4 regions of the Agarilytica rhodophyticola genome follow, and region 2 is predicted to be linked to each of the others. Evidence: predicted binding sites of a transcription regulator. Region 2 holds the regulator's gene; each other region holds the start of a gene.

Region 1 (8,169 bases), 870 kb from region 2:
CAAGCTAAACAACTGACGAATAAAATACCTCAATTAGACTATAATTGTGGCAATGCTTACTTTGAGATTGGCCAGTACAACAACGCTGAAAAATGCTACATTGAGGCAATAGGGAAACAACCTCTCTATGTCGATGCACACAAGTCTCTTAATGAGCTTTACTGGCAATTAGGGCAACTAGATAAATTTGGAAAAAGCTTTGAAGAAGCATTGGCATTAAACTCTAGCAATAGGGATCTACGTAAGTCCTATATCGAGCTCTTGATTTCTGCAAAAAAGTATGAAGATGCCCACAGAGTTCTATTTGAAAGCTCAAAAAAACAGAATAATAATGACGTTGAATTAGAATTATTAGAAGCTAAGCTACTGGCGGCAAGTGGCAACCACTCGGATGCAGAAAAAAGATACGAGAGCATTCTAACAAGAAATTATTCATTAGAAACTGCGCAAGACCTTGTAAAAATACTCATCATAAATAAAAACATCGAGAAAGCATCTAGTGTTCTAGATCTAGCACAAAAAGAAAATTACTTAAGCCAAAAAAGTTGGGCTTACAGAAGTATATGCTGGAAAGAACAAAAGGATGAGAGATATGCATGGCTAAATAACTATGATGACTTTCTACGCTGTTACAGCTTACCAACCCCCAACGGGTACTCAAACTTGCATTCATTTATTAGCGATCTCAAAGAACTAATCCTACAAATGCATAGAACGCATAAAGCGCCTTTAACCCAAACTTTAAAAAACGGCACTCAAACACCAGGAAGATTACTTTATAAACCTTTTCATGAGATTGAATTGTTAAAAAAAGCATTTAATGAGGCTATTCATGAGTATATTTCTGAGTTGAATTCAGATGTGACTCACCCTTTTTTATCCAGAAAATCTAATTTATTTGAAATCGCAGGTTCTTGGTCAGTTAAATTATTTCCAGGAGGTTTTCATTCAAACCATATACATCCAGAAGGATGGATAAGCTCATCATTTTATGTTCACTTACCTAAAAATATTAAAGATGGGAAGATGAATAACAATGAGGGATATATCAAATTTGGAGAAAACCATCTTACTAACAGCTCTCCAGATAAAGTTATTAAACCAGAAGTAGGTAAACTGGTTCTATTTCCTTCATACTTTTGGCATGGTACGAATACGTTCAAAGGCAGTGCGGACGACTACAGACTTACTGTTCCATTTGACGTTGTCCCAAAATAAGTTCTCACAGCTAATATAATCTTAGCTATGTAACGAAAAATGTAATAACTTACGACTCTTTTTGTTATCCTGGCGCCCAATACTTTGGAGAGACATATGGACACTATAACTGCCTTTACTACGCTGGTCTTTGTCATGGATCCGTTGGGCAATATCCCCATATTTTTATCCGCATTGAGGGGGATACCAGCCAAACGCCAGCAGCAAATCATCATGCGAGAATTATTTATCGCACTGGCAGTACTGTTGGTGTTTTTATTTGCGGGCAAACAAATATTAAGTTTTCTAGGTTTGTCACAGGAATCTATCAGCATCGCAGGGGCTATTGTTTTGTTTATTATAGCCATGCGTATGATATTTCCTCAGGAAGGCGGTGTCATGGGCGATAAAGATGAGGGGGAACCTTTGATTGTGCCACTTGCTATTCCCTGTGTCGCAGGGCCTTCAACAGTGGCAATTTTGATGTTACTGGCGAACAGTGCCGAGCAACGAACCATTGACTGGGTTATCGCATTAATAGGTGCCTGGGCAGTTTCCAGTGTGATATTGCTCGGCTCCACTAAAATATCGAAGCTCTTAGGTGCGCGAGGTTTATCAGCAGTAGAGCGTTTAATGGGAATGATACTGATTATGATGTCGGTACAAATGATGCTAGATGGCGTAAAGACATTTTTATCATAACGTCTTTAAACCATCTTTCGATTAATATTTAGCTATTATTTATATCCTACCAGCCACACTGACGGCCTTGGTTTTGCTCGTCTAACCATTTTTTCAGCGGGGCAAAGTAATCAATAATAGCTGAAGCATCCAACTCTTTCTGACCCGTGATCGCTTCCATAGCTTGTGGCCATGGCTGACTCGATCCCATCTCTAACATGGCTTTAAGCTTTGCTCCCGCTTGCGCATTGTTATAGATTGAACAGCGTTGCAAAGGCCCCTCAAAACCTGCTGCTTCACACAATGCTCGATGGAATTGAAACTGTTGAATAAAGGCTAAAAAGTAGCGGATATAAGGGGTGTTACCTGGAATATGGTACTTAGCTCCAGGGTCGAAGTCTTGTTCTGAACGAGCTACAGGCGCCTCAATACCTTGGTATTTTTCACGTAAGGCCCACCACCCCTTATTGTAATCTTCAGGGGATAATTCTCCGTTAAATACCTGCCAGCGCCATTTATCCACTAACAAACCAAAGGGAAGAAAGGCAATTTTATCTAATGCCAACTTCAGTAGAATACTGAGATCTTCATCTTCTGAGGGTTCTTTATCCAGCAGGCCAATTTGCATCAAATATTTTGGAGTTATCGATAAGGCTACAGTATCGCCAACAGCTTCATGGAAGCCATCGTTAGCACTGTTGCGAAATAATAATGGTTGTTTATTGTACGCACGCTGATAAAAGTTATGGCCTAACTCATGGTGCACTGTCTGAAAATCTTCAGCATTTTTGTTGATACACATTTTTATACGCAAATCGTCGACATTATCAATATCCCATGCACTTGCATGACAGACAACATCTCGGTCTCGAGGCTTAACAAATAAGGATCGTTGCCAAAAAGTTTCAGGAAGAGGTTCAAAGCCTAGGGAAGTAAAGAATTTTTCCCCAGTTTTCACCATATCGATCTCGCTCATACCATCTTTTTCTATTAATGCTGTCAGGTCATAGCTAGATTTTGCGTTTTCAGGTTTGACCAAATCATAAACGTTACTCCAGGTTTGCGACCACATATTACCCAATAAATGAGCAGGTATTTTGCCCGTTTGCGGTACAACCTTTTCTCCGTAGAACTCACTTAACTTAGCACGTACATGACAATGCAATGCTTCATAAAAAGGCTTCACCTTACCCCACTGTTTATCCATATCAGCAGAAAAAGCATCGGGATCCATATCGTATTTGGATCGCCAAAGGACACTTAAATTATCGTACCCTAAGTCCTTCGCACCGGTATTAGCGATAGCTACTTGCTTTTCATAAAGAGGCCGCATAGGTGGAGACACTGTGCGCCAGCCTTGCCATAATTCTTTTAACAATTTAGGATCGCGGCTTTTCGCAAAGATAAGCCCCATATCCTGCAAGTTATAACATTTCTCTTTATTGCAATATTCACCCTTACCATAAAAGGCTTGCATTTGTGAGCCAATTTCGGCTAGTTCTCCGGCTTTTACAGGGTCATTAGGTGCAGGGAAAACCAGACCTAATTTGAGACTATCGAGTTTGCGACGAGTCACCGCATCTAGCTTAACATTATCAAATTTTGCAGCCTCCATGGCATAGGCCACATTGGCGATAGTGAACTCTTTGTTTGCACGAGTTTCTAAATACTGACTATCATAGTTGATAAAATTAGAAGCAATCCAAGCAGCTCTACCAGCATATTCATAAATATCCGTAAGATCCGCTTCTACTTTATCTAAAAATGCTTTCGCGTCATCCGCAGTAAGAGGCACAGCTTTTTGTTCGGCCACGGCATCTGTGTTCGACACCGGTGTGTTGCTTTGCTCGCAAGACACAAGGGAAAACGCTGATAAAACCAGGCCAATAGCCATATATTTGGAAGTTATTTTCACTGCTACCTCTCCTGACACTGCTCAATAGTGCCCAATTATTATGTGGATTTTAAAGCCATCGACTATAAACGAATCGGGTGGCAACGTCATCATTATGTGAAAAATGAAAAACGACATAGACTCAGTTTTGATACGCTTTCCTTTGCACTGTTTATCTTTTTACCTGTTTAACTATTTACTTTTACCCCTCTTTCATACGCCACTCGTTGTTTATTCATATATTCATGATAAGCACTAACATGACAACTCGCGTTTTGGAATTTAAGGTTTAGGACACTGTATTAGAATGGGTTTTACAATTTTATGTTCAAAAACCTTATATCCATCAAGCCAGGGAGTCTATTGCAACACAAATGCCTTCTCAACAAGCGGTAACACAATCGCTTTAAAGTAGCCCAATATTTTAAAAAACATGTGTTTAAATCAAAAAAGTGATGATTAGTTGAATTCTCAAATGGTTTTCAAAAGTCTTAATTGATGTTTATCAAAAGTAGTAGCACCTTAATTAAATAGGATACGCGCCATAATCTTACAAAAAAGTAACTTTCGAATTTCTTCTACTAGAATGAAATACAAGATATTTCTTATTATTTTTGAAAGGCATAGTCTATGAAAAAAAGCAGCGCCCTACTTTTACTAGCTTCGGCAATTACAATAACCCCAGCCTTCGCCTACGAAAAAGGTGACTGGATTATCCGCGCAGGATTGGCAAGTGTGCAACCTAACGATGATTCAACACCATTAACACTTAATGGCACAGAATTATCTCAACTAGGTTTGGGTTTACCTCGTACAGAAGCGAGTGTTGAATCTAATGAACAGTTAGGAATTACACTGACACATATGTTGTCCCAGAATTGGGGGATAGGACTTCTTGTTGCTACACCCTTTTCTCATGATGTCAACGCCGATGCTTTAGGGGTTAAAGCTGCAGAAGTTAAGCATTTACCGCCAACATTAACGGCACAATATTACTTTAATGGTGGCAATAACAGTTTCCAGCCTTTTATTGGCGCAGGTATTAATTACACCGTATTTTTTGATGAAGAGTCTGATTCACAGCTAAATACAGCACTGGCAGGTCTAGGTGCTACCGGTAATGCCGATGTAGATTTGGACTCCTCTGTCGGTCTTGCTTTAGAAGCAGGCTTCGATTATCGCTTAGATGATAACTGGCTATTAAACTTATCGGTTTGGTATACGGATATTGAAACAACAGCTAATTTTGAAACACCCGGTCTTGGCACTATATCAACTGATGTGGATATCGACCCATGGGTGATACTCGGATCATTCGGTTATTCGTTTTAAAAAAAACACCGGCCTTAGCCGGTGTTTTTTTATGCACTACTAACAATTATTAACTCACAACTCTTAGTTGATGCCACGCATGCCCTTTTTCAATAAAGGTGATATAGCAATCATAAATACACCAACACCAACACCGACCCACATCAGAAATTCATACAACTCCGTATAAGTCGCTAGTGTGCTAACCGTATCTGCTACCTCGGCACCAGAAGTGTCAATGGAAGCCATTTTCGCTATACGTGTTGCCACTGTTTCAGAGAGAGCAGTAGCTAAAAACCAGGTGCCCATGCTGACGCTAACAACACGGCCAATAGAGAGTTTAGTCACAGCTGATAATCCTACCGGAGATAAACAAAGCTCACCCATAGTATGAAGCAAATAGGCCAAGACCATCCAAATTGCTGCTACCTTACCGGCATCGTCAGCAAAGTTAGCGCCCAGTACCAGTGCGCCGAAACCGAGGCCAGCTTGCAGAATGCCCAGGCCAAATTTTACTGGCGTAGAAGGCTCTAAGTTTCGCTTTGACAGCCAAATCCAAATAGCAGCAAAAGGTATGGCTAGAATGATAATAAATAATGCATTCAGAGAACCAAAAGAAGCGGCAGGAATTTCGGAGCCAAGAAAATTTCGATCGAGAACTCGGTCGGCATACAATGTCATACTACCGGCAGACTGTTCAAACAAAGACCAAAATACAATAGTAGATACAATAAGAATCATCAGAACAACGGTGCGGCTATACTCTTTTGAGTCATGCATTTTAAAGCCATAGCCAATGAATGCCACAAGACCAAGCAACATAAACCCAAGCCAAGTATCGTTGCCCGTAAACGCCCAAACTAAACCCACTATCATTGTTACAGCAGCGAGCCCAACAGCTACCATATCCATTCCCTTTTCATTATTCATCATGGCAAATAAAATAATGCCGACAATGGCAACAATGAGTAAGCTATTTTGAGCTACGTGGACAATAGGCTCATTTTGAACCAACAACCACATAACACTTAAGGAAAGAATACCGCCAATATAAATCGCCCATTCTTTGTTGATAGGCCCCAAGAAACGCTCTTTTAGAATAGCAGGGTTATTGGGTTCGGCATGGCCATCGAGATATTTCTGGCCGTATAAGAAAGTAATTAGACCAAAGACCATACCAATACCTGCAGCGCCAAATCCATAGCCCCAACCATAGTTTTCCCCCAACCAAGCGCATAAAATGGTGGCCGTAAATGAACCTAAGTTGATTCCCATATAGAAAATAGTAAAGCCTGCATCCCGGCGAGGGTCGCTTTCAGAGTAAAGCTTGCCTACTATTGTGGAGATATTGGGCTTTAGAAAACCAACCCCTACGGTAATAAGAGCTAGCGCAAAGAAGAAAACATTCAATGCCATTACATCCTGCACTACCACGTCTTCGGCTACTGTCGAACCTGCCACAAGGACATCACCATTGTTTAACGTCACCGCCTCAGTTAATATGGTACCAGCGGTATATCTCACTGCCTCATGCCCTTCGTAGGCCATAAAAACATGACCTAATGTAAGCAAAATAGCACCGAAAATAACTGCTTTTCGCATTCCCAAATAGCGATCTGCTAACAAACCACCGATTAAAGGCAAGGCGTATACTAAGCCTGCGTACGCCCCAAGGACATCGAGACCTGCCGAATCGGTAAACAAATGATACTTTGTAACATAGAGCAGGTATTTCATCCCGTAAAAAGAAAATCGCTCCCATAACTCAGTAGCAAAGCAAACATATAAGCCCTTGGGGTGACCAAAGAGTTCGCCACTATTACTTGTGGTAATCGCGGCTGATGATTCGATAGTAGACATGCTTTCTCCAAATACCTAAACTTATTTATGAGACGTTTGATATAAACGCCACCTCAAGCCTATGGGGGCCAGCCCCATTACCTGAAGACATTGTTATAGTTGGTATAGTTAACGATCGAGGTAGTAAATAGCTTGCAATCATCTATCGCCATTGTCATTTATATAAATATCTGTATAGCTCACTAACTTGTGTACAATTAATAGCTGTTGTGATTTGCTACTATTGTGTAACTTATCACCACAGGCACAGCTGCTGTATTACAGTTATACGAACGAATATGACGATTTAACAACCAGTTTTACACCAAGATCTATTCATTTAAATTTATTGTTATTGCTGCTCATCTAAGCTTTTAAGCCTTACCTAACCAAAAGTAACCGTTGATCAGCAAAGAGAGCCTAAGTAATTGTTCTAGGCTATCAGCCTCTAGCTATTACATGCTCTTTATTAACACTAGAATTGACAGCTATTTCAGTAATTCTATCCTCCGCCAAGATAACATGTTTTACCGTCATTGATGAATGCCAAATTGAGATTTACGGCAGCTATCTCTCCTTTGGTCGCAGGATTGCACACACCGAAGACTGCTTTCAAAATGCGGTACAGTATATCGGGCTTAAGATGGAAAAAGCTGTTGTTTAAGATCAAACAAGCTAAAGAGCGATGAGTTCCTTATGATAATTAAGCAATATGGCGAAGCTCCAAAAAGGCATGAGTGGCAATAAAGAGACACTTGTCGGCCGATCAAAAAACAATCAGTCATATTATGCCGTTACTCTTCATACCGCTTGTGTGTGAAAAAGATTCTTGACGCCTATGGTACTACGGAAAATATCTTCAGAATATTTGCCTTAAAAAAAATAAAAACTACTTCAAACGCCAACCTCAAATGCCTATAAGTGGCTTTTAGTTAAGCTCAAGGTGACTTGTAGTTTTTATTTAAAAATTAATATTACAAAGCAGAATAGATTTAGCCTCTGATAAAAACTTCAAAGTCTGAAATACAACCACGGCTTGTAATACACTATAGGTGAATTACCTTTTAGGGCTAACCTAAAATCCACATTTGTTAACAGATCAAAATAAAAATAATGAATAATTTAAGGTCTTTATCATGATAAAAACTATTTGCAGATATTTTTTTAGTATTTTTCTTCTCTTCGCTTTTAGCATGTATTCTCAAGCAAATATTTGTCTGGAAATCAAATTACCCCAGCACCCTAAT
Region 2 (8,169 bases):
TCTAGTAAATTGACCTATGTCCGTTGGCTGTTCATAAACCTTATGTCCACAAACAGCCACCGGATATAAACCACCAAGACATCATTGGTGAGCAAAATTGGTGAGCAAATTTATTGTTGTTTGATACCAAAGCTAATGCCCATATTGACGGCAGTCATGTAGGAAATGTCTTCTTCGGTTACCACGCGTGTTTTATTGGCGACTTTGCTTAAAGGCACTTGTCCTAGGGTGTTATTGCGTATGATGGCGACCTTACCAAATTCACCATTGGCCACCATTTTTGCCGCATAACAGCCCACTTCCGTAGCAAATATGCGATCAAAAGAAGTCGGCGTGCCACCTCTTTGGATATGCCCTAAATTTGTCGCACGTACCTCGGCATCAATATGTTTTTCAAGTTGTCTTTTTAAATCCTCGCCAATTCCACCAAAACGTATGGGGTCGGGACTGTCTGCGATAGTTTCCCTGACGACAGTGCTGCCTCCTTGCGGACGGGCACCTTCAGCAACTACGACCAATGCGTAACCTTTATCACCACTACGTGCTTGGCAAATGCGGGCAACTTCTTCGATATTATAGGGGTGTTCTGGGATAAGAATACTGTCCGCGCCACCCGCTAAACCTGAATGTAAGGCGATCCATCCAGCATTGCGTCCCATTGTCTCCAGTATCATTATCCGCTTGTGAGATTGTCCAGTGGTACGTAAACGATCAATGGCTTCTGTGACAATACTGGTGGCGGTGTCAAAACCAAAAGTTCTATCCGTGCACATAAGGTCATTGTCTATGGTCTTAGGGACGCCGACAATATTCATATCCATCTGTGCAAGCTCTGAGGCGATAGATAAGGAACCATCACCGCCTATCACCACCAGTGCATCTAAACCAAGGGTGTCATAATAGTCCTTTACATGACTGGAAACATCGCGCCCTTCATGGTTGAAAGGGTCAGCCCGATTATGAGTGCCTAAAATGGTACCGCCAAGATTCAAAATACCGCTGCAATCTGAATAGCTAATAGTGGTAGTGCGTTTTTCTATAAGACCCAAAAAACCATCTTTAACCCCTATAATTTCGGCTTTTTGCTTAAGGATTAAACTTTTCGCTACAGCTCTAATAGCGGCGTTTAAGCCTGGGCAATCACCCCCTCCAGTCAAAATACCTACTCGCATTATAAATACCTATCAATCAGTTGGTGTGTACAAATAAGTTAATTTATAGGATGTATCTGTGTGAAACTTTTAGATGAAACGTGGTGCGACCCGTTAACGTGTCTTACATTTTAGTAATCTGATTATTGCTGCAAGATTATTTTTAGTTGTTGACGTATATCAACTTGGGCTTGTTAAGACCAGCGGCCTGTATTGCCAGAGTCTCTCTTGCTGAGTGCGGGAATCTCTCTATCACTTGATTAAAGTCAATAAAAAAAATATGGACATTGTTAGCATAGATACCATGAGCGTATCTAAACCTCCCAATATAAGCGTGTTATACCCGAAAGCGAAAAGCTTGCGGGAATCTGTGTTGATCAATTCTAGTAATGGTATTGTTCTCAAGCATAAACAGTCGGTGAGCTTGGGACTAAATTCAACGCAGGTTTTTAGGCTAAAGCAGCACCAGGCTAACACCTTCGATTGTCTAAGTTGCGAGTTGGCTTTGTGGCGAACACTATTGGGACAGCGATCATTAGAGTCTTTAGAATTAGTAAGACCCTGTCTTTCTCTGGAGCCTTATGAGATCACTAGTTTGGTCTATAATATTGCATCTAATTTTAAGGTGTCTCCAGCCATCACAAGAAAACATCGTGTTGTTTGTTCCCCAAATGAAGTAAACGGTGAAAACTTTGCTTTACTTAAAGGTCTCGGTTTTAATCAATGCCAATTAATAATTGAAACTGAGGACGATTTTAATGCAGATGTTGTCGCTGAATTCTTCGCCTGTGCAAAACGTTACCCATTTACTACAACGGGTATTCAGATTACTCGTTTAAGTGATGATATTGCGAGTCTTGTTTCAAAAGTTAAGCTACTTATAAAAAAGCACGAGCCAAACTATGTTTTTATTGGTAATTCATCTTTGGGACTTAAAACGGACACATTAATTACTCAAAATGCGTCCATTTTAGATAATAGTGATATCAAAAGTAATAATATAATTTGCTTAGGCCCTGAGGCAGTCAGTATAATTAATAATAGAAAAATTGAGAATCTCTCTTCAGTTTGTCATTATGCTGATGCGTTGTCCTGCGGCAAACTACCATTTTCTACTGTGGATGATATATGACACAGTATTCAAAGTGATTGGTATGGTGGTTGGCTTAGATTGTATCGTTAGTGTTTAGTATTACAAGGTCTTGTTATTATTGTTGTCATGGTCGCCATAGATAACTGTTATATACATACTTGTTATAGTGCCTGTTATAATAGCAACAAGACAGATAAAAGCTTTATACTTAACATATTCATATCCAGTTACTTCGCACGTAGCATTATTGTATTGTAGAAATCGAGGCCCGCAGTAAATGAAAAATAGTGCAGATAAAAATATTATTTGTCAGCAATCATCGCATCATGTTAACTGTACAGAGTGTCGTCTTGGCAGTATTTGTTTGCCTATCAGTTTAGAACTTGATGATGTGCAGAAACTCGATAATATAATCCAGCGAAGTCGCCCTATCCAAAAGACCGAACATGTTTATCGTGCTGGTGAGCAGTTTAAGTCTGTGTACGCGCTAAGGTCAGGAGCCATTAAAGCATTTACCCTTACTGAAGATGGTCTCGAACAAATTACGGGGTTTTATTTGCCCGGTGAAATATTTGGCATGGATGGTTTAACTTCTGACGCTTATTCTAATTCCGCCGTCGCATTATCCACATCATCTGTGTGTGAAATACCTTTTTCTCACTTCGAGGAGTTAAGTACACAAATGCCAAGTTTGCAGCGCAGGTTTTTTCAGTTAATGAGTAAAGAAATTACTAATGACCAGCAGCTGATTAGTGTGTTAAATAAAAATAATGCTGTTGAACGAATAGCCGCTTTTTTACTTAGTATTGCTGCTCGCAACGAAAAACAAGGGCTTTCAGCACGAGAATTTCACCTGCCAATGTCGCGATCAGATATTGGTAATTTCTTAGGTTTAACTATTGAAACTGTCAGCCGTGTTTTCACACGCCTACATAAAAGCAACATTATCAAGACAGATAAAAAGTATATTGAAATATTGGATTTAGATGCACTAAAAGGCGTTTCAATATCTACTTGTCAGTAGCATTATCCTATAGGCTCACACTCCCAAATAGTCTAGGCAAAAATCGTATCTGCCTTTGACTGTTATATATCTCATTGTCAATCTGAAACGAGGTTTTTGTGTGTCCTATATACAAGATTTTTACGATAGCTATGAGCGAATATTTGGCAAGCAAACTAGAATTAACGATTCTGGTTTGATTTTTTTTGACCAATTCTATAAGCGCTTTGCCAATGCAGATGATGATATAAAAAAAGCTTTTGAAAATACCGACATGGAGCGCCAGAAGCGTATGTTGAAAAAGTCACTTTTGTATTGCGTGAGTTTCACTCTAAGCGATAAAAGTCTTGAACATATGAAGGGCATTGGTGAAATACATGATAAGAATCACCTTAATATTAACCCTAAAGTTTATGACACCTGGCTTGAGTGCATGATTGCAACAGTGAAAGAGTTTGATCCTGAATTTAACAGTAGAATTGATTTAGGATGGCGTTTAGCTTTCTCACAAGGTATTACAATGATGAAATACATGCATAGTGCATGTTAAGGCTGCTAACAGGCTCAAAGTCGCTGTCACCTTGGTGTAATGGCAACGCTAGTATTATCAATGTCCGTTTGTTGAGGTCATGTTTAAATAAGTACTAGCAACTATCTATTAATGAGATTTTAATGCGCCTGTTATCAATTCAATTTAAGAGTTTAGCAGCGGTTATATTTATCGCAGCTATAATAATTTTGTGTGAAACTCTAACATTTACCGATCTTGTACTAACCAAACCACAAAAGATTACCGCTTGTATATTACTCATTGCTGCATGCTTATGGATAACAGAAGTTATTCCACTATTTGTAGTAAGTTTTGTCATTCTTGCTCTTGAAATTGTTTGGTTATTGCCAGAAGTTTTGCTGCTAGATAGTAGTCTTACTTCTCAGGTATTTTTTTCCCCCTTCTTCTCAAACATTATTTTGCTGTTCCTGGGGGGCTTTGTGCTGTCTTCACTTATGCAGAAATTCGGTTTGGATCATAAATTCGCCTACCTTATTTTGCACCGTACTCAAGGTAATGCGAAAACCACATTATTAGGTATTATTATCGCTTGTACCTTTCTTTCAATGTGGATGAGTAATACCGCTACTACGGCGATGATGTTGGCAATTATCTATCCTTTACTTAATAACATTCCTAAAGGCCACAATTTTAGACTGGGCTTAGTTCTCAGTGTGCCTTTCGCTTGTAATATTGGCGGTATTGGTACGCCCATAGGAACACCGCCTAATGCCATCGCGTTATCTTATCTCGCCGAAAAGGGTGTGGCTTTAAACTTTTTACAGTGGATTGCGATAACCTTCCCGTTACTTATATTGTTCATTTTTATACTTTGGCGAGTGCTGTTATTTTTATATCCACCAAAGGATCTAGTGTTAGAAGTTAACAAGCCTGAACAACAGAAAAACACCGCTCAGCACTGGGCGGTGATTGCCATTTTTTTGATCACTGTTTGCGGTTGGTTTTTTGGAAGTCTTATCAACTTAAGTACAGGAACGGTGGCGCTTTTTCCCATTATTGCCAGCTTTTGGATGGGCTTACTCGATACCTCTGATTTTAGAAAGTTACCTTGGGATATTTTATATATTATTGCAGGTGGGTTGGCGCTCGGAGTTGCCATGAAACTAAGTGGTTTGGATCGAGTATTAATCACTCTATTACCACTGGACTTGGCGCCGGCTTGGCTGTACTTCGTGATCGCGCTATTTGTTGGCCTGATGTCTACTTTTATGAGTAATACCGCTACGGCAGGCTTAGTGATACCGCTTATTACCTCATTACAGGTGGAGCAACATTATATGTTGACTATTGTATTGGTGGTGACGCTAATGTGTTCAATGGCCATGGCCTTACCCGTCACGACGCCTCCCAATGCTATTGCCTTTAGCTCGAATATTATTCGTTCTAAAGACATGATTAGAGCCGGTGGCCTTATGAGTCTTATTGGTTTGATAGTGATCGCCACATTGGGTACCTGGTACTGGCGAAGTATTGTGTTATTGGTTGCGCCCTAAACAGACTATCTAAACTTTATAAGTTGTTTTCCGATAGAACCTTTCTAACATTCATGTGCATGGGCATAGAGGTATTCAGATGGTGCCAGGCATTGTGGATTAGCTTTTTATCCAAGTCTGCACGAGAATTGATGCCGCCAAACCAATCTATATTGCCGATAAATTGATAAAGCCTATCAAAGCCTTCAGGTAATTCAACGACAGTACCTAAAGTAATAATATTGATATCTTTGGCTCGATCTAAGCATTCTTTATTGCCTTGCTCAAAGAGAGCTTTAAGTGCTAGAGCAATACTTAAACATCCTTTCGAGTGACCGCCAAGAGATTTGATGCTGTGGTCAGGGTCGAGTAGGAGCTTAAAGAGTGTTTGAGTGTCAGGACTTTGCGCAACGAGTTTTTTAGTTTTTTCTTTATTTTTTGGGTTTTTCTTTTTTTTGTTTTGTTTATCCGAGGCAAGTACTCTATTTTCTTTACCTAGGGCGAACCAGCCGCCTAAGGCCTCTGTTAATAAATCACTAATGCCGTAGCCCGCGACTATAGCGCCTACTGGTTGCCCATAGTGATCGGCGAAATTTCTAGCCAAAGCAGCTGCGCCTACATCTGAACTTCCTACACCGGCAATGGTATAGTGGTGCACGTTATTGTCTTGATTTTCTGAAAATTCTTTATGGTCATCATACTTCACGATACCCATCGCTTTGGCGTTGCTAGGATGTACCACTAAAATTGCGCCTTCTTGTGTGTGTTTTTGTGCTAAATAGTCAAATTCTTTTGCAGTTAACGCTTCCGTATCATAAAAGCTACAGTCAGTTAATGTATTTAAACTGTTGATAAAACTTGTAACACTTGTCCTGAAAATATTGGGCATAAAATCTCTGGCTTTCATAAGTGACCTTTTTTTCATTGATACGAGATAGATATTTATGGGAAAGTTGTATCTGTTGTTGAAACTAATATCGGGGCTAATACAAGGACTAATACAAGGACTAATACAAGGACTAATACCGAAACTAATATTTGAACTTGGAGATATATTATTCGCCCATAATGGCTGAAAAGATCGGAGGAAATAACGGTTTAGTCGCGCTATTCAATGGCTGCAACAAAAGTGTTAGTAATAAATATGTTAATTTTTTTCACAGATTATTAGGTTCGTGAAAATCTTATTGTGCGTTATTGACTTTTTTAATTAACTTTTTAGTTGAAAATAGCGTTTATATAAAAATAATAAAAAGCGATAAATGGTTTTTACTATTAATGAAATAACGGTGCCAACTTATCATCTATGTCATATTTCTGTCTTATATTGTGTGCATCATGCCGGCTCTAAACACAAATCTCAGGAAAATTCCTATGCTATTAATAAAAAAATCAATGAGAGTTTTGAGTTATGTGGCTATCGTTTCATTATCATTAACTTCCGGTTATAGCTCGGCAAACGCTAACTCTGTGAATCCACCTAATCCAGATTTAGATCCGATGCCAAGTGTTCCTGCTGAGACGATAGCGGGTTGTCCTGATTATCGTGGCGCTTTAAATTTGCCTGCGTTAGAAGGTCCACAGCAACGTTCCTTCAGGCGATTGAGCAGTCGCTATTGGGCAGGGAAATATTCACCGTACCATATGGTTCACGATGAAATCGCTAATCCTCAAGAATCGATTGAGATTGTTGGTAAATTCGATTACAACCGTATTTTTCATAAAGACTTAGAGCAAGAATATATACATGCCTACTTGTATGGTACTGGCATGAATGATTGGAGCTATTTGGGACGTTATAAAACAGACCGGGATGGCAAGGTTTATGTCAATGTGCCAGGTAAGCCTGAAGGTGAGTACATTGTGCGTATGATTGTGGAAGGTGACCTTAGCTCAGCAGATGGTTTTGTATCTGTTGTTCCACGCGGACAAGATACCATACTGTTTGATATTGATGGTACCTTGACTTTAAATGACTTTGAAGGCATAGGAGATTATTTTGGTGTGTCTACGGCGCAGCGCTGGCCCTATGTAAAAGAAACAGTGCAAACTTATATCGATAAAGGCTATCGTGTGATTTTCGTGACAGGTCGGCCTTATTGGGTTGCTCGCGACACCAGAGAGTGGTTTACGGATGTGATTGATTTACCTCAATGGCATTTACGCACGAATGAAAATTCTGAAAATATTTTGGATCTTGATACTTTAGGTTATAAGCGTGAATACATTCGCTCAATCATAGATAAAGGATTAAATATTGTAAGAGCATATGGCAACGCCGATACGGATATTACAGCATATGAAGATGCAGGTATTGATAAAAATGAAACCTGGATCATTGGTGAAAATGCTGGGCGTAGGGGAACACAAGAAATTAACGGCGATTATAGCGGCCACTTTTTTGATGTTGTCGAGCCAAGTGCACAAGCTCGTTGCCGCCGTGTCTCACTATAGCGATTAAAAAATATCGTGTGTAAACTTGCGAGTTTTAGGGACGATAGGAGCGATTTAATTAGTATCAACAGGCCCTAAAACATTTTTGTAAAACTCAACAATTTTTAACACAGGGACATTATTAATAATTATTGTTGAGTTTCATTTTTATCGCTATAGCTTAAGTAAACTGATAGCTTGCTCTTTTACTGCCCGTAGACCATATTCATCAAATGTGCCCCTGGCGAGCACTCTCAAGCCAACAGTGGAGGCTAAAAGTGCCTTAGCCACTTGATGTTGATCCACTGTGTCAGGAATAGTCCCGGTTTTTTGTCCCAAGGCTATTTGTTCTAAGAAAAAAGTTTCCGACTCGGCTAAGCTTTTTTTAACGATACTCTGAATATCTTCATCATGATTGGGCATATCCAGCGCTGTATTAACAAACA
Region 3 (8,169 bases), on a different replicon from region 2:
CACAAGAGTGGTGGCCTGCTGATTTTGGTAACTATGGACCTTTCTTTATCCGCATGTCGTGGCATAGCGCTGGTACCTACCGTACATTAGATGGACGTGGTGGTGCAGATGGCGGACAACAACGCTTCGATCCTCTCAATAGCTGGCCAGATAATGTTAGCCTTGATAAAGCTCGCCGTTTACTTTGGCCGGTAAAGCAAAAATACGGTGAAAGCCTTTCTTGGGGTGACCTTATTGTTCTTGCTGGTAATGTGGCTCTTGAGAATATGGGCTTCAAAACTTACGGTTTTGCTGGAGGCCGTGAAGATGATTGGGAACCTGACATGGTTTACTGGGGACCAGAAGTAGAAATGCTGGCCAGTGATCGTCGAGGCAGTGAAGGCAAATTACAAGGTCCTCTCGGTGCTACCCATATGGGATTGATTTACGTTAATCCTGAAGGTCCTATGGGTAAGCCTGATCCACTAGGCTCAGCAAAAAATATTCGTATTGCCTTTGGGCGCATGGCTATGAATGATGAAGAAACTTTAGCGCTTGTTGCTGGTGGTCACACCTTCGGTAAAATGCACGGAGCTCACAAGCCAAGTGAGTGTGTCGGCGCAGAACCTGCCGCGGCTCCAATCGAGCAACAGGGTTTAGGTTGGAAAAGTAAGTGTGGTAAAGGCCATTCTGAAGATACGGTAGGAAGTGGACTTGAAGGTGCTTGGACGCAAGCTCCAACACAGTGGACCACCCTATATCTTGAAAACCTGCTTAAATTTGAATGGAAACAAACTCGCAGCCCCGGTGGTGCTATCCAATGGATTCCAACGGATGAATCATTGCACAAATCTGTTCCCGATGCCCATGTCAAAGGTAAGTTCAATCCTCCTGTAATGACAACTGCCGACTTAGCATTGAAATATGATCCAGACTATAAAAAGATCGCAGAACGTTTTCTTGCTAATCCTGACGAGTATGAAAAAGCTTTCGCTAAAGCGTGGTATAAATTAACCCACCGTGACATGGGACCACGTGCCCGCTACCTCGGTGACGAATACCCTCAAGAAGCGATGATTTGGCAAGATCCTGTTCCAACTGCCGATTATAAACTGGTAAATGCTAAGCAGATTAAAGACCTGAAAAAGCAAATTTTAAAGTCTGGTTTAACTGTGCCTGAATTAGTTCGCACTGCTTGGGCTTCGGCATCAAGTTATCGTGCAGCAGATATGCGCGGCGGCGCTAACGGTGCTCGAATTGCACTGGCACCACAAAAGGATTGGGCGGCTAACAACCCAAGAGAATTGGCCAAAGTTCTAGACAAGTTAAAAGGCGTACAAAAACGCTTTAACAAAGGCCGTAATAAAATCTCGCTGGCTGACTTGATAGTTCTTGGTGGAGCAGCTGCAGTTGAGAAAGCCGCTAAAGATGCCGGTGTGAAGATTGAAGTTCCATTTGCACCTGGCCGTGGAGATGCTACCGCCCAGCAAACAGATGTTAAATCCTTTAGCTTGCTTGAGCCCAAGGCCGATGCTTTCCGAAACTACTTTAATAAAGGTACAAGTTACCGTTCACCAGCCGATATGCTAGTAGACAGAGCAGATCAACTTGACTTAACCGTACCAGAAATGACGGTTCTTGTAGGTGGTATGCGTTCGCTGGATGCGAATACCGGTGGTGTTAAACATGGTGTATTCACCCGTAAGCCTGGTACTTTAAATAACGACTTCTTTGTTAATCTGATGGATATGTCAACTAAATGGAGAAAAGCAAAGACTGAAGGCCTTTATGAAGGCGTCGATCGTAAAACTGGCCGTGTGAAATATACAGCAACAACTGTAGATTTGATCTTCGGCTCTAACTCTGAACTACGAGCAGTTGCTGAAGCTTACGCTTATAACGATGCGCAACAACGCTTTGTAAAAGACTTTGTTAATGCTTGGACTAAAGTCATGCGTTTGGATCGCTTTGATCTAAAGTAAAGTAGCTATTTACACGTAGTTAGTATTATAAGCAGTTGCTATGTATATGCTGGTTATGAGGTATCCCCTACATAACCAGCATAATTTCTATCAAAGTCCATCACACCTTATCTATTTTTACCTCACATTCCTTAACAACTATTTTTTGCAAAGTTACATCTAAGCGCTAGTTTATTAAATTTAGGTTTTGCGAATTATGCATTTAAAAATGTAAATATTTCATTTGCGGACACAGCTTGCATAGGATATTTTTGTCAAAAAAAAAGGTAGAAATGCATGTCTCGTTATTTATATCGCCGCTTATCTCACTATTTTATTAAGATCAGTACTTTACTGTTAGTGCTATATATTCATAGTGGGTACTCAGAAGAAATCAAAGGTTACTTTAACAATATTGAATCGCCTTTGTTGTCAGGCAATGAGCAGTTAAAAGCCGGTGACATTAATCGTTTTATTTTTAGTGATTGGGCAGGCCCCAAAATCCCAGTATGGGTGTTTTTGCCTAAGGGCGTAGATATGAAAAAAGCTCCCATCCTTATCATGATGCATGGTGCAAAGCGAGGCGCTCATAGATATCTTAAAGAGTGGCAACCCTTAGCACAAAACAAGGGCGTCATCGTTATCGCTCCAGAATTCTCTAAAGCAGATTTCCCTTCGTCTAAACACTATAACTTGGGTTATGTCTTTGCTAATGACCATGCTTTACGAAAGGAAGAAAAATGGACGTTTTCGTCTATCGAGTCTATTTTTGACACAGTTGTTCTAGCTATCAAGAGCAAGCAAACACACTACACCATATATGGCCATTCCGCCGGCTCACAGTTTGTTCATCGTTATCTTTATTATAAGCCTAATGCTCGTGTAAAACGTTACATTGCCGCCAATGCCGGTTGGTACACACTTCCCAGCCTAAATGAAATCTACCCATATGGACTCAAGAATTCTGGTGTATCGAAAGAGCACTTAAAAACAGCTCTAAGTAAAGATGTTGTGGTTTTGTTAGGGGATCAGGATACAGATATTCATCATGAAAGCTTACGTAGAACTCCCCAGGCTATGCGTCAAGGAGCACAGAGATTTGCCCGAGGCTTATCTTTTTATGAAGAAGGGCTAAAACAAGCAAAAATATTGGGAAGTGACTTTGGTTGGAAAAAGAGAATTGTAAAAGGTGTTGCCCATTCCAATGGTAGAATGGCTAAAGGTGCGATCGATCTAGTAGAATAGGGTGCTTATTTATTTTCAAATACTTATACGAGAGGACAATACTATTTTTCAGTTAAAAAAGTTTTGTTTTTTGTTTGTATTATCCGTTCTCTAGTTAAAAGCTTTTGCGCTTTCATCTTTTTGAGAATACTCATCCCAATATTTTGCCAAGAAAAAGGGATTAAAATACAAATGCCACAATGGTCTTTATAACCTACTTTTGAAATAACGTTGGTAAAATATGAGAATTGTGAGTTATCCATTAGAGCAATAGAAGATTCTAATGAGCTCTTATTTTTTTCAACTTCTTGTATTAAGTAATCAATAACTTTTTTACAGTTTTTTGGCATTTCATTGGCTACTGTGAGGTAAAACTCATAGTAGTCTTTTTGAAAAGCATCATAAATGGACGGTGAAGTGTAAAAACCTAGACAGAATATCTCGCGAAAAGGAAAACAAAACTTATGTTTTAGCGCCACCTCATTTACGTAACTTGATAAGTTTATCACTGTACGATATTTTGGCAGCACACTCGCCACCGATTGAAAAACACTGATAACCTTGTTTTCTATTGTCACATCTATTCTTTGAACGATAACAAAGCCAACCGTCTTATTTCCATGTCTCATCAGCATGGCTCTAACATCTACATTTGAAGGCTGTTGAATAATGTCGCGAATATCCGATTCTTTAAGGCCAACTAAGGTTTTTGATACGACATAAAAGATATCTTCAATAATTACGTTGAATTTTTCCAGGCTTTTGACTTCAGAAAATAAGAATTCATATTTATTTATCTTCATATAAACTGCCAAAATTATGATGATCTTTAGAACAAAAACACATGCATATAAATAGGATCTATTAACAACAACTTATCCGTCAATTCCAGACGTTAAATAAATAAAAATAGTAATATGATGTCGAGCTTATTGTTAATTGTTTCGACGACGGGCATAACCATATAGTTGATCTACATCTCGATATTAATTAGCCACCAGGTTAATAGTATTTCTATTCGTTAGTTGTTTATCCAGCGGAAATCTATGGTTGTGAGAAAAGCGTAACATTTGAAGTGCACAGTTAAAGGATTATGGCATGGTCTAACAATAGTTGGCGTGTTAAATAATAAGGGGTTTGTTCATCCATTGGTGCCAGCATATAATATGCCTAGATATTTCTTGGAATACAGAAGTGATGCCAAAGCATGAGACTATTGTTTGTCCCCGTTGCCTTAAAGATTTTGAGTGTAAAATGGGCTCTATTTTGATTTGTCATTGCAGCGACATTCATTTGTCAGATAAACAAAGAGCATTCATTGCTGAACGTTGGGATCGTTGTTTATGCAATAGTTGCTTAAAAGAAATAAGTGAAATGCCCCTATAATCTTATCATTTTGTTCTTTGAGAAAGTAGCAAGTTAGAGCCCGCTAACACCAATATAATCATACTCCAGTAAGTACTCAATTTATGGCGAAATATATAGGAAGGTATATGTAGAGATACCTGAGTATATTAGTCTTGCTGTTAAAGTATCGGTTTAATAATAATCGCAGTATCAACAGGACTACTCATGATGAATAGTGGTAATATCCCTATGCACCCATTACTATTATTCATGGTTCAACAATGATTGAAAGAATGCACTTAAGGATTATGCTTGAGATAGATCGTCAGGGCTCACTAACCGCAGCGGCCGATAAATTAAACCTGACACAATCAGCCTTGAGTCACACCATAAAAAAGTTAGAAGCGAAATTTGCCTTGTCTTTGTGGAGAAAGGAGGGGAGGCAGATTCAACTAACGGAGGCTGGACACTATTTGTTAAGAGAAGCAAGGCGCTTATTACCTCAGCTCGAGAGAATTGATGAGAGTTTGCAACAGTATGCTAAAGGGGAGAGCGGTAACCTGAGCATAGGCATGGAATGTCACCCTTGCTACCAATGGTTGCTTACCGTAGTTCACGATTTTCTTGAGCAATTCCCTGGAGTTGATGTGGATGTGAAACAACAATTTCAATTTGGTGGAATGGCCGCGCTGTTTAATCACGACATCGATGTATTAGTTACACCGGATCCCCTATTGCGAAAAGGAATTTCCTTTGTTCCTGTTTTTGATTATGAACAGGTATTAGTTGTTGGACACGAGCATCCATTTTATCAACGTCAATTTATCGAGCCTGAAGATTTATTAGATCAAGTTCTTTATACATACCCAGTAGATATTGAACGCTTGGATATTTACAGCTTATTTTTATTGCCGGCAAACTGTCGGCCCCAAAAGCATAAAACGGTGGAAGCCACCGAGATTATGCTACAGCTGGTGGCAGCACATCGTGGTGTAGCAACATTACCTCGCTGGCTAGTGGATCAGTTTGCAGAACAATTACCAATAAAAGCAATAGCATTGGGCAAAGCTGGTGTTTATAAGCAAATTCATCTTGGTATGCGCACTAATGATGACAGCGCCTTTGCTCATGCTTTGGTCGCCTTGGCAAAAAAGAAATCCGCAGTCCACTAATTTTGTAGCAGATTTAAAATTTAACGACCACTTGAGAATATATATGATGGGTGTCACCAGTGGGCGATGCATTAGGAGCATCTTTTAAAAAACTACCTTTTAATAAGTAAGCCCCACCGACTTCAAATTTAATGGATGATGATAACTTAATATCTAGGCGAACTTGTAACTGCTGTCCGACAAACTTGCTGGTGTTGCCGCTCGGATCAACGACATTTGCAGTGGTTAATGCGTCTTTGTCAGAGGCTAGCCAAACTGAGCGATAGCCGACAAGTGCTGAGAGTGCATCGCGAGGTTGGAATTCCCATCTCAAGCCAGGAGATAAAATATTACTTCGGGCAAAAGCACCGTATATACCTGTATGCCCGTACTCGAAGCCTCGAGACCCGAACAGAGTATCAAAGCGGTTGTACTTATTATCATTGGGATCTTTATCACCGCTGGCATAATCTGCTTGCAGAACTATTCTAGAAAACCATAAGCTGTTAAATTGATAAGCAAGGTGAACATGAATAAAGCCTGCATTTACGTCTAAGTCATTGGTATTAGAAACGGATCTATTTGTTCGTGCCTCACCAAATTGATATGCCGCTTCAAATTCATAATCCCAGTGTGAAAGTTTTTTCGGTTGTAATAACCTTAGGCCTAAAGTGTTGAGTGCGCGGTTTCTTGTATTTAAATTAGCTTGATCTTCCTCATCTAGCATAAAATAGTAGAGCTCTAACAACTCTTTGTTTTGCTTTTCTCGGGTTACGTGTATACCCGCAAAATGAATTCCCGAGTAATGCTTATCGATTTGAATTTCGTTGTTGTCCAAGGCTAAACGATCGCTAGGACGGCGTTGTAGGGGGAGGGTATATAAAGTTTGTGCGTGCCAGTTATCTTTTATCCATGATGTGTGCATGCCGCTAAAAGCATTGATTGTATTGCGAAAGCCATTACGTGACACTAATCGACGGCTACCAATATTAAGGGTTAGGCGACCAACTTTAGCGGAGAAATTATTTTTGTTTCGCCAGCCGATATAAACTTGTAGCGGCTCTAATGGGTTAACGTCATCAGTACCTAGAGGTGTACTGTCATCATCCAACCATGTACGTGAATCCTGTAGTTCAAATTCGCCAAATACCCCGTCATTATTAAACTTTACACTAGCCAGTAATCGTGAGGCTAGTACTTGATCAGAGTCTTCTATATTCGCCCTAAATGGGTTATCTAAGTTTTCATATCGTAGCCGGTAATTCCCTCCAAAAGACCAGTTTTTATTTTCGGCTGCTACAGCAGAGCCACCTAGAACTAATATGAGAAAAATAACTCGACTCACTTGATAAACCACCTACCACCTCATGAAATGAGTATTAACTGAACAGTGATGTTCATTTTAACGCGATACTTGTGCAAGATTACAACGTACCAGTTTATACTACAGCATAGGCATTACGATCTAGAGCCTATCGGAAAAATATATTATGGTACATAAGACGCTGCTTATTGCGATTTTTTTAGGGCTAAGCCACTCTCTTTTTGCTGAAAATGTTCATGTAGCTGTTGCCTCCAATTTCAAAAATACGATGCTAGATATTACCAAAGTTTTTGAACAGTCTAGCGGTCACAAAGTCCTTTTATCTTTTGGTGCCTCTGGTAAATTCTATGCGCAAATAAGACATGGCGCGCCGTTTGATATCTTTTTATCGGCGGATCAAACAATACCTGCAAAGCTCGAAAAAGAAGGGTTCGTTGTACCTGATAAGATCGCGACTTATGCCATCGGAAGGCTGGCTCTATGGTCTGCAAACTCAAAGTTGATCAAAAATAACCCAGAAGTATTAAAGATGGGGAGTTTTAATAAGCTCGCGCTTGCTAATCCAAAACTTGCTCCTTACGGTGTCGCTGCTGTTGATACATTGAAGAGCCTACAGCTGCACGATAAGACCAAAGCCAAATGGGTGCAGGGAGAAAATATCGCACAAACCTACCAGTTTGTGCGTACTGGTAATGCCCAAATAGGTTTTATTGCGTTTTCTCAAATTATGGATGGAAACCATTTAAAAACAGGCTCTTTTTGGCTTGTTCCGAGGGAATATCATAGACCAATAAAACAGGACGCGGCGTTACTGAGCCGAGGCAACACTAACGCCGCAGCTCGCGAGTTTTTACGCTTCCTAAGCAGCCATAGTGCTCAAAGAATCATTGAGTCCTATGGCTACGCTACATCAAGTACCAAATAACGGCATAAAGATTATTGTAATTAACCTGTTAAAAGCTTTAGATTAGCACTGATAAATATTGGGGTTTAATTACTAGTCAACTGTCCAAATGTATTAATATATACATCATTAATGTAACCCTCGGCGACGATACAGAATTGAGGTGTTGTATTGTCTTGTTCAGACTGAACATTAAAAGAACCACTATCGCTGATCGAGTAGATACGGAGCATATTTTCTTGGCAAAAAGCCATCAGTGGACTTGATACCCTAAGTAGG
Region 4 (8,169 bases), 2.8 Mb from region 2:
TCACCAAAAATAAAGTGGGAGTCCCTATCGCGGAAATTTAAATGGCCTGAGCAGATTTCCGGGCTGATAACCAAGACACTCTTAGCAGTACCTGCGTTAATAGCATCGGTAGCCGTTTTTAAGCCGAACGTGGCAGAGGAGCATGCGACATTCATGTCAAAGGCAAAGCCGCCTGCCCCAAGCAGTTGTTGCACCTCGATAGATATGGCTGGATAGGGTCTTTGCAGGTTTGAGCAAGCAACGATAATGAAGTCAACATCATGAGCTTCTCGACCAGCGGTTTGCAGTGCTTGTTTGGCAGCAAGCACGGCCATTTCGGCCAAGATGCTAGGCTCGTCGTTGCCGCGTTCAGGTAGCAGCGGCGTCATTATCTTAGGGTCTAGCACGCCTTCTTTACTGACAAAGTAGCGACTTTTAATACCAGAAGCTTTTTCAATAAAAGCATCGGAGGAGTGAAGCAACGCGCTCACTTCCCCAGCTTCTATTTTAGCGGCGTTGCTTTTATTGAAGTCATCGACATATTGATTAAAAGCTTCTACTAGTTCGGTATTGGAAACAGAATGCTCCGGGGTATATAGGCCGGTAGCGCTGATAATTGCCATGTTTAATTCCTAGGATGTAGTGTCAAGATAATCAATAGTGACTATCAATGAACGAACAATGAGCGAACAGTAAACGAAGGAGCACGTGAAGCTATTGATGTATTGGCCTGTGTATCTGTATCAGCCATTTCGTATTCATGTCATTCTCTAGTTATTTCATGCAATGATGCTAAGCCTAAGCGCAATGCCTAAAAACACAAGGTGTATGAACAATCATGAAATGACAACTGCTACATTGCTTAATTAATAGTAAAGTGCGTAACCTGGGATTATTATTATCACTATTTTTGCTGCTGGTTATCTTTCTGTTTCGTACTTTATTTTAAACTTCAGTAGTTTCAGGTGTTACTTCTTCTCAACCCTACATCCTAATTAATACACTTATAGTGTCAAGAGCAAAATAAAGCTTCTTTGGCTAAATTACCTTCCAGCTCGTTGTTAGGTGGGGGGTGAGGTGGGAGGTTAGGTGGGAGAGTGGCGACGAATACATTAGAGTACCTCGACTAATAGTCATTCTGTTTCGCTGTATACATTCTTATACTGGTCTGGCCACTAATTTTAAAGTATCTGGAATAAGCATATGATGAATAGTTAGTACCAATCGTTTTTGCTATCAGGCCTGACGAATACTTTCAAACCTCATTTCATAGGATCCCCTTATGCAAGCAGATTCCCTACTCAATATTGCATTCGCACAAATTGCTCCAGTATGGCTAAATAAACTGGCAACCATTGATAAAGTTATCGCCGCAATTGAGTCGGCTGCAAAGCTGGACGCACACCTTGTGGCATTCGGTGAGTCGTTATTACCAGGTTACCCATTTTGGCTCTCCGTCACTAATGGTTCCGAATTTGAGTCAAAAGTGCAAAAAGAGATTCATGCTCATTATGTGCGCAATGCTATATCTGTCGAAGGCGGGGACTTAGCCACTATCTGCGAAACCTGCAAGCAAAATAACATTGCCGCTTATATTGGCACTATCGAAAAAGCCTCCAATCGAGGTGGAAAAAGTCTATATTGCTCGATGGTCTACATTGATGCCAAGGGCATTATCGGGTCTGTGCACCGCAAGCTTATGCCTACTTATGAAGAGCGTTTAACCTGGTCGCCTGGCGATGGCAATGGCCTTCGGGTTCATCCTCTGGGAGCGTTTACCGTGGGAGGGCTTAACTGCTGGGAAAATTGGATGCCCTTGCCACGCGCTGCCTTATATGGTCAAGGAGAAGACCTGCACGTAGCCATATGGCCTGGCAGTGAGCGTAATACTCAAGATATTACCCGTTTTATTGCAAAAGAAGCGCGTTCCTATGTTATGTCGGTAAGTGGTTTAATGCGTAAAGAAGATTTTCCGGAAGATACGCCTAATCTAGAGCTAATCTTGGAAAAGCCGCAAGACTTCTATGCTTCAGGAGGTTCATGTATCGCAGCTCCTGATGGCTCCTGGATAATAGAGCCTTTGAACGGTGAAGAAGCGGTTATGGTCGCTACTATTGATCACAACCGAGTTTTGGAGGAGCGCCAGAATTTCGATCCGTCTGGGCATTACTCTCGCCCGGATGTAACGCACTTGTCTGTCAATCGCAAACGCCAGGCCACGGTATCCTTTAGCGACGACTAAATAGATTTACCATTTCACCATCCTAAGGCTTAGCCACCTAAGCCTTAGCTGAATCCTCTTCAGTCCACTTTTATCTGTTATATGTAACTCTGCGTTGTCGTCTTGCTATACTTCATCCTTGTCAATATTACGGAATATCCGTCGAAATGATTACTGATACTACTGATAAAAGCTTGTTACATCTTTTACGCTGTAATAGCCGCGCTTCCATTGCAGAACTGGCACGAGAACTAAGCCTGTCTCGCTCCACAGTCAAAGACCGTATTAGTCGTCTGGAAAAGAAGGGCGTGATTAAAGGATATTCTCTGGTGCTCAGTGATGAATATACCAAAGGTCATGTGTCGGCCCATGTGATGGTAAGTTTAGCATCAGGGTCTTCTGCGCAAACTATGCGAAACCTTAAAGACATTGAACAAATTACTATCGCTTATGCTGTCAGTGGTATCTACGATTTGATTGTCTTGGTGGAAGCAGAATCAACCGGTGAACTAGATAAGGTGCTTGATGATATTCGCGAAATCGAGGGTATCAAAGACACTGTCACCAGTGTAGTTCTGTCAACAAAGTTTGAACGCTAGCAAGGGCCTGCCGACACTCGTCACACCTGCTGATGTGTATGCTTTTCGTATTATTAGAGGCGATAGGAGCGGCCCAACTGGTGTCAATAGACCCTAAGATCTTTGGCTAATATTAAACATTATTTTGTCTAAAATTGTATTTTTAAAATAATATTCTATAAAAACCACTAAAAATGTTAATATTTCGAACATTCGTTCAGTTTAATCGCCTTTAGTGATTGTTTCTTTAGGCAGGTTAAGGATAAAATTCCGCTCCCTACTGAGTAGGGCTAAATCTAAATTACCAAGTATGAAATGTGAGGGTTCTCAATGTCAGCCGATATCAAAAAAGTTGTTCTTGCCTATTCTGGAGGTTTAGATACCTCGGTCATAGTGCTTTGGCTGCAAGAGACTTATGGCTGTGAAGTGGTGACTTTTACAGCGGATATCGGTCAAGGGGAAGAGGTAGAGCCAGCTCGAGCTAAAGCTGAAGCGCTTGGCGTCAAAGAAATTTATATCGACGACTTGAGAGAAGAGTTTGCCCGTGATTTTGTCTTCCCTATGTTTCGCGCCAATGCTATTTATGAGGGTGAATACTTATTGGGTACTTCGATTGCTCGCCCGCTAATTGCTAAGCGTTTAATTGAGATCGCTAATGAAACCGGTGCCGATGCTATTTCTCATGGTGCGACGGGTAAAGGTAATGACCAGGTGCGTTTTGAACTAGGGGCCTATGCTTTGAAGCCGGGCATTCATGTAATTGCGCCCTGGCGTGAATGGGATTTAACTTCTCGTGAAACCTTGATGGCCTATTGTGAAAAACACCAGATTCCAGTTGATTTCTCAAGTGCTAAGAAAAAGTCTCCTTACTCTATGGATGCCAATCTCCTTCATATCTCATACGAAGGCGGAATTTTGGAAGATCCATGGGCAGAAGCTGAAGCTGATATGTGGCGCTGGTCGGTAGCTCCGGAAGATGCGCCCGATACTCCAGAATATCTAGAAATTAGCTTTAAAGGCGGTGATCCCGTAGCCATTAATGGTGAAGCTATGTCTCCGGCAACTTTACTTGAGTTTCTCAACAAGAAAGGTGGCGAGCATGGCGTTGGACGACTCGATATTGTTGAAAATCGCTATGTTGGAATGAAGTCCCGTGGTTGTTACGAAACTCCCGGTGGGACAATATTACTGCCTGCCCATAGAGCTATTGAATCCATCACCTTAGATCGTGAAGTTGCACATCTGAAAGATTCGCTAATGCCTAAGTATGCTGAGCAAGTATATAACGGTTACTGGTGGAGCCCTGAGCGTAAAATGTTGCAAGCCGCTATCGATGATTCTCAGCATGTAGTTAATGGAGATGTTCGCGTTAAGCTTTATAAAGGTGCTGTTACTGTTGTTGGGCGTCGTTCTGATAACAGCTTATTTGATGAAAACATTGCAACTTTTGAAGACGATGCCGGGGCCTATGATCAAAAAGATGCGGCAGGCTTTATTAAACTCAATGCATTGCGCATGCGTATCGCTGCACAAAAGGGCCGTACTCAAGGTTGATGGTTTATTTAAGCCGGCTTTTAACGGCAGTTTATTAATTGTGTTTTGATCATTTGAGGCAGGGCATTTGTCCTGCTCATATAATGTGATTTGCACTTAAAACAAGTCTTATTAAGTCCATTCTATTGCTTTCATTTCTCTTACTTTAAATAGGGCTTTTGGCTTAGTATTCGTTAGCTGAGCTCAGCTGATAGAGAATCGACACATCTGAACGTGTAGTTATTTGCGTAAAATAGTAAGGCTTATTTCAGCTGTTATGTGTAACTGCCATCTGTAGCTATTATCGCTGCATATAATTAGCAGGTTAAATATCCAGGTTAATAGCAAGTCTTATAATATTGTCATACCAGTAGTATATATATGCTACTGTTATAGCAGCTTATGAGTACTCTGCTGTGTGCTTTTGTCGGTGCTTACTTTCTCTTCAATAGTATGGTTGCTCGCTGTTGTACTTTCTAGGTTATTTTGAAACTGAGTGTAAACCGAATAGCAAGGTAGCATATCGCTATTTTGTCCACTATGATTGGCGCCGAAATTTTGACTGCAACATTACTTGCCGTTTTTGGATGAAAGATAAGCATTAAACACTAAATATTACTTTAGTGTGACCAAAAGTCTTTAGAACAGGTCTAAAAACTGTTATCTAGCACAGGTGTTTATAACCAGAGCCTATTTTTAAGTACTTATGTTGTATTGAATATAGGCTCTTCAGGTAGTGGCGCACTTGACTCTAATCAAAGTACTGATGCCATTACCGTCTATAATTTCTAAAAATGACGACAAATCGAGAATTGGGAATCCGCGTTATCTCGGTGTCGACTGTTTAAAAACAATATATCTTTAATAGGAAAAGTGTATGAGTGCTGACGTGGCATCGGCTCATGGATCACAAGATAGTGAAAATTATAATTATCATGTGGTTCAACAATTTACCATTATGACAATTGTTTGGGGCATTGTCGGTATGGCAGTTGGTGTAATGCTGGCTGCGCAGCTGTATTGGCCCGAACTTAACGATATCTTGCAGCCCTATTCTCACTTTGGCCGCCTGCGTCCCTTGCATACAAATGCTGTTATCTTTGCCTTTGGTGGATGTGCTTTATTTGCTACATCCTACTATGTTGTGCAAAGAACCTGTCAGGCTAGGCTCTTTGGTGGCCCACTTATTGGGTTTACCTTTTGGGGGTGGCAAGCGGTTATTGTAGCGGCTGCTATCTCATTACCTATGGGTTATACCACATCGAAAGAGTATGCCGAGCTAGAATGGCCGATTGATATATTGATTACCTTGGTCTGGGTTTCTTATGCGATTGTATTTTTCGGTACTGTCATGAAACGAAAAATGTCGCATATTTATGTGGCTAACTGGTTCTTTGGTGCTTTTATTCTAACTGTTGCAGTTCTGCATGTAGTCAATAGCATGGCAATACCCGTAGGGCCTATGAAATCATACTCCATGTACAGCGGTGCCATGGATGCGATGGTGCAATGGTGGTATGGTCACAATGCGGTTGGGTTTTTCTTAACAGCGGGCTTTTTGGGTATTATGTATTATTTTGTACCTAAACAAGCAGGCCGCCCTGTTTATTCTTATCAGCTCTCCATCGTGCATTTTTGGGCTTTAGTCTCCATTTATATCTGGGCTGGCCCCCACCATCTGCACTACTCAGCGTTGCCCGATTGGGCTCAAACGTTGGGTGCCATAATGTCCATTATTCTATTGGCGCCATCATGGGGCGGTATGATCAACGGTATTATGACTTTGTCTGGTGCTTGGCATAAATTGCGTACTGATCCCACCTTACGTTTCTTGGTGGTGTCTCTGTCTTTTTACGGTATGTCTACTTTTGAAGGGCCGATGATGTCAATCAAAACTGTAAATGCCCTTTCTCACAATACTGACTGGACTATTGGCCATGTTCATTCCGGTGCTCTGGGCTGGGTTGCGATGATTTCTATCGGTGCTGTCTATCACCTTATTCCGGTTTTATTCAATCGTAAACAGATGTGGAGCGTAGCTTTAATCAATGTACATTTTTGGTTGGCAACAGTAGGCACCGTGTTATACATCGCCTCCATGTGGGTAAACGGTTTACTACAAGGCCTTATGTGGAGAGCATTCAACCAGGATGGAAGCTTAACTTATAGTTTCGTTGAATCGGTAGAAGCCAGTTATCCAGGGCATTTTGTTCGCTTCCTCGGTGGTGCTTGCTTCTTACTTGGCATGTTGATTATGGCCTTTAACGCTTATCGCACCGTATACGATAAGGAGACTGAACCCGACAATGTCAGTGAACCGCAGCTTGTTTAAATCGGATTTTGGAAGAGATAAAAATAGTTATGAATACACAATATGCCTGGCTGGGAGATACTAAGTGAAAAATCACGACATTGTTGAAAAAAATCTCGGGCTTATGTTGGTGCTTGTTGTTGTCGCCATTAGCTTTGGTGGCTTAGTTGAAATTGTTCCCAATTTCTATTTGCCTGAAACGTCTAAACCTATCGCTGGTTTGAAGCCTTTAACCGCTGTGCAATTGGAAGGGCGAGATATTTACATCCGTGAAGGATGCACCGTTTGCCATACTCAAATGGTGCGTCCACTCAGAGCTGAAGTCGAGCGTTATGGCCATTATTCGGTCGCGGGTGAATCTGTCTATGAGCATCCCTTCCTATGGGGGTCTAAGCGAACCGGTCCTGACCTTGCCAGAGTGGGCAAACGTTACAGCGATAATTGGCATAAAGCGCATTTGTACAATCCACGAAATGTCGTTCCCAATTCTAATATGCCAGCTTTTCCCTGGTTATTTGATAACAAACTCGACGGTAAAGGTACAGCTGCGAAAATGGAAGGCTTACGTTTTGTAGGAGTGCCATATACCGATGAAGATATTGCCGGAGCAAAAGCCGCCGTTAAAGGTGTGACGGAAATAGATGCGCTGGTTGCCTACTTACAGCAATTGGGAACCCTGAAAAAAGCAAAACGCTAACGTTGGAGTTAATCGATGGATATTAATACCTTACGCGGCATGTCGGTTATTTTAGTAATGATAGCGTTTGCTGGTATTTGCTGGTGGGCTTTCAGCCCAAAGCACAGAAAAAAGTTTAATGAGGCAGCACAGTTGCCCTTTGCCGATGAGTCGGCAGAAGACGAGAACACAAAATCAAATATTCATTGTCAGCAAGATGATGATGCGAGGGCAAATTAGCTATGACACTCTTTTGGCAGTTATGGATTTTTATTTTGACAGCCACATGCCTGGGATTAATCTTTTGGGTATTGATGGCCAACCGCAAAGTGGCTTTACGGGACGACGAAGATCCGGAAAATAAAACCACAGGCCATGTATATGATGGTATTGAAGAGTATGACAACCCCTTACCTAAGTGGTGGTTCCAGCTATTTTTAGGCAGTATGGTTTGGGCCTTGGTTTACCTTGTTTGGTATCCTGGTGTGTGGGATGGCTTTGGCGGATGGACTTCCGTTGGCGAACTTAAAGCACATCAAGAAAAGGCGGTAAAGAAACATGTAAAAAGTTATGGTGTGTTTTCGCAGATGCCGGTGGAAGAACTTATCCATGATAACCGCGCAATGAAAATGGGAGTGCGTCTTTTCGCCAATAACTGTGCTGTATGCCATGGCGCTGATGGTGGTGGTAATTTTGGCATTCCCAACTTAACTGATGGCGATTGGTTATATGGTGGTACACCAGACACCATAAAACACACCTTATTAAATGGTCGTGCAGGTAATATGCCCGCATGGGGGCCGATTTTAGGTGAAGAGAAAATTTCACATATTGCTGAGTATGTGTTGCAATTGTCGGGGCAAGAACACAC

What was found. The regulator FNR, encoded in region 2, switches genes on or off when oxygen is low (the NO sensors DNR and NnrR bind a similar motif). The targets are predictions, from matches to a motif close to TTGATNNNNATCAA.
Region 1: BVC89_RS19515 (OmpW/AlkL family protein) is a predicted target of FNR. The motif match lies at 4,268-4,281, and genes of this name have one in related genera.
Region 3: BVC89_RS30835 (cysteine-rich CWC family protein) is a predicted target of FNR. The motif match lies at 4,133-4,146, and genes of this name have one in related genera.
Region 4: ccoN (cytochrome-c oxidase, cbb3-type subunit I) is a predicted target of FNR. The motif match lies at 5,057-5,070, and genes of this name have one in related genera.

What each region holds. Positions count from the first base shown of each region.
Region 1 is NZ_CP020038.1:4,684,893-4,693,061, forward strand. It holds gene BVC89_RS19500 (2OG-Fe(II) oxygenase family protein) at 1-1,218, shown strand, start outside; gene BVC89_RS19505 (YhgN family NAAT transporter) at 1,315-1,899, shown strand; gene BVC89_RS19510 (M2 family metallopeptidase) at 1,946-3,772, opposite strand; gene BVC89_RS19515 (OmpW/AlkL family protein) at 4,403-5,104, shown strand; gene BVC89_RS19520 (peptide MFS transporter) at 5,168-6,943, opposite strand; gene BVC89_RS19525 (alpha/beta fold hydrolase) at 8,116-8,169, shown strand, end outside.
Region 2 is NZ_CP020038.1:3,819,821-3,827,989, reverse strand. It holds gene BVC89_RS15935 (methyltransferase family protein) at 1-5, shown strand, start outside; gene BVC89_RS15930 (6-phosphofructokinase) at 111-1,172, opposite strand; gene BVC89_RS15925 (hypothetical protein) at 1,456-2,283, shown strand; gene fnr (fumarate/nitrate reduction transcriptional regulator Fnr) at 2,522-3,268, shown strand; gene BVC89_RS15915 (globin) at 3,369-3,797, shown strand; gene BVC89_RS15910 (SLC13 family permease) at 3,920-5,311, shown strand; gene BVC89_RS15905 (hypothetical protein) at 5,328-6,197, opposite strand; gene BVC89_RS15900 (lipin/Ned1/Smp2 family protein) at 6,665-7,744, shown strand; gene BVC89_RS15895 (TetR/AcrR family transcriptional regulator) at 7,898-8,169, opposite strand, start outside.
Region 3 is NZ_CP021745.1:75,514-83,682, reverse strand. It holds gene katG (catalase/peroxidase HPI) at 1-1,961, shown strand, start outside; gene BVC89_RS28660 (alpha/beta hydrolase) at 2,238-3,185, shown strand; gene BVC89_RS28655 (hypothetical protein) at 3,227-3,967, opposite strand; gene BVC89_RS30835 (cysteine-rich CWC family protein) at 4,362-4,550, shown strand; gene BVC89_RS28645 (LysR family transcriptional regulator) at 4,793-5,683, shown strand; gene BVC89_RS28640 (alginate export family protein) at 5,697-7,007, opposite strand; gene modA (molybdate ABC transporter substrate-binding protein) at 7,153-7,911, shown strand; gene BVC89_RS30030 (hypothetical protein) at 7,977-8,144, opposite strand.
Region 4 is NZ_CP020038.1:1,059,415-1,067,583, forward strand. It holds gene BVC89_RS04520 (beta-ketoacyl-ACP synthase III) at 1-602, opposite strand, end outside; gene BVC89_RS04525 (carbon-nitrogen hydrolase family protein) at 1,262-2,221, shown strand; gene BVC89_RS04530 (Lrp/AsnC family transcriptional regulator) at 2,368-2,799, shown strand; gene BVC89_RS04535 (argininosuccinate synthase) at 3,109-4,332, shown strand; gene ccoN (cytochrome-c oxidase, cbb3-type subunit I) at 5,189-6,643, shown strand; gene ccoO (cytochrome-c oxidase, cbb3-type subunit II) at 6,708-7,319, shown strand; gene BVC89_RS04550 (cbb3-type cytochrome oxidase subunit 3) at 7,335-7,538, shown strand; gene ccoP (cytochrome-c oxidase, cbb3-type subunit III) at 7,541-8,169, shown strand, end outside.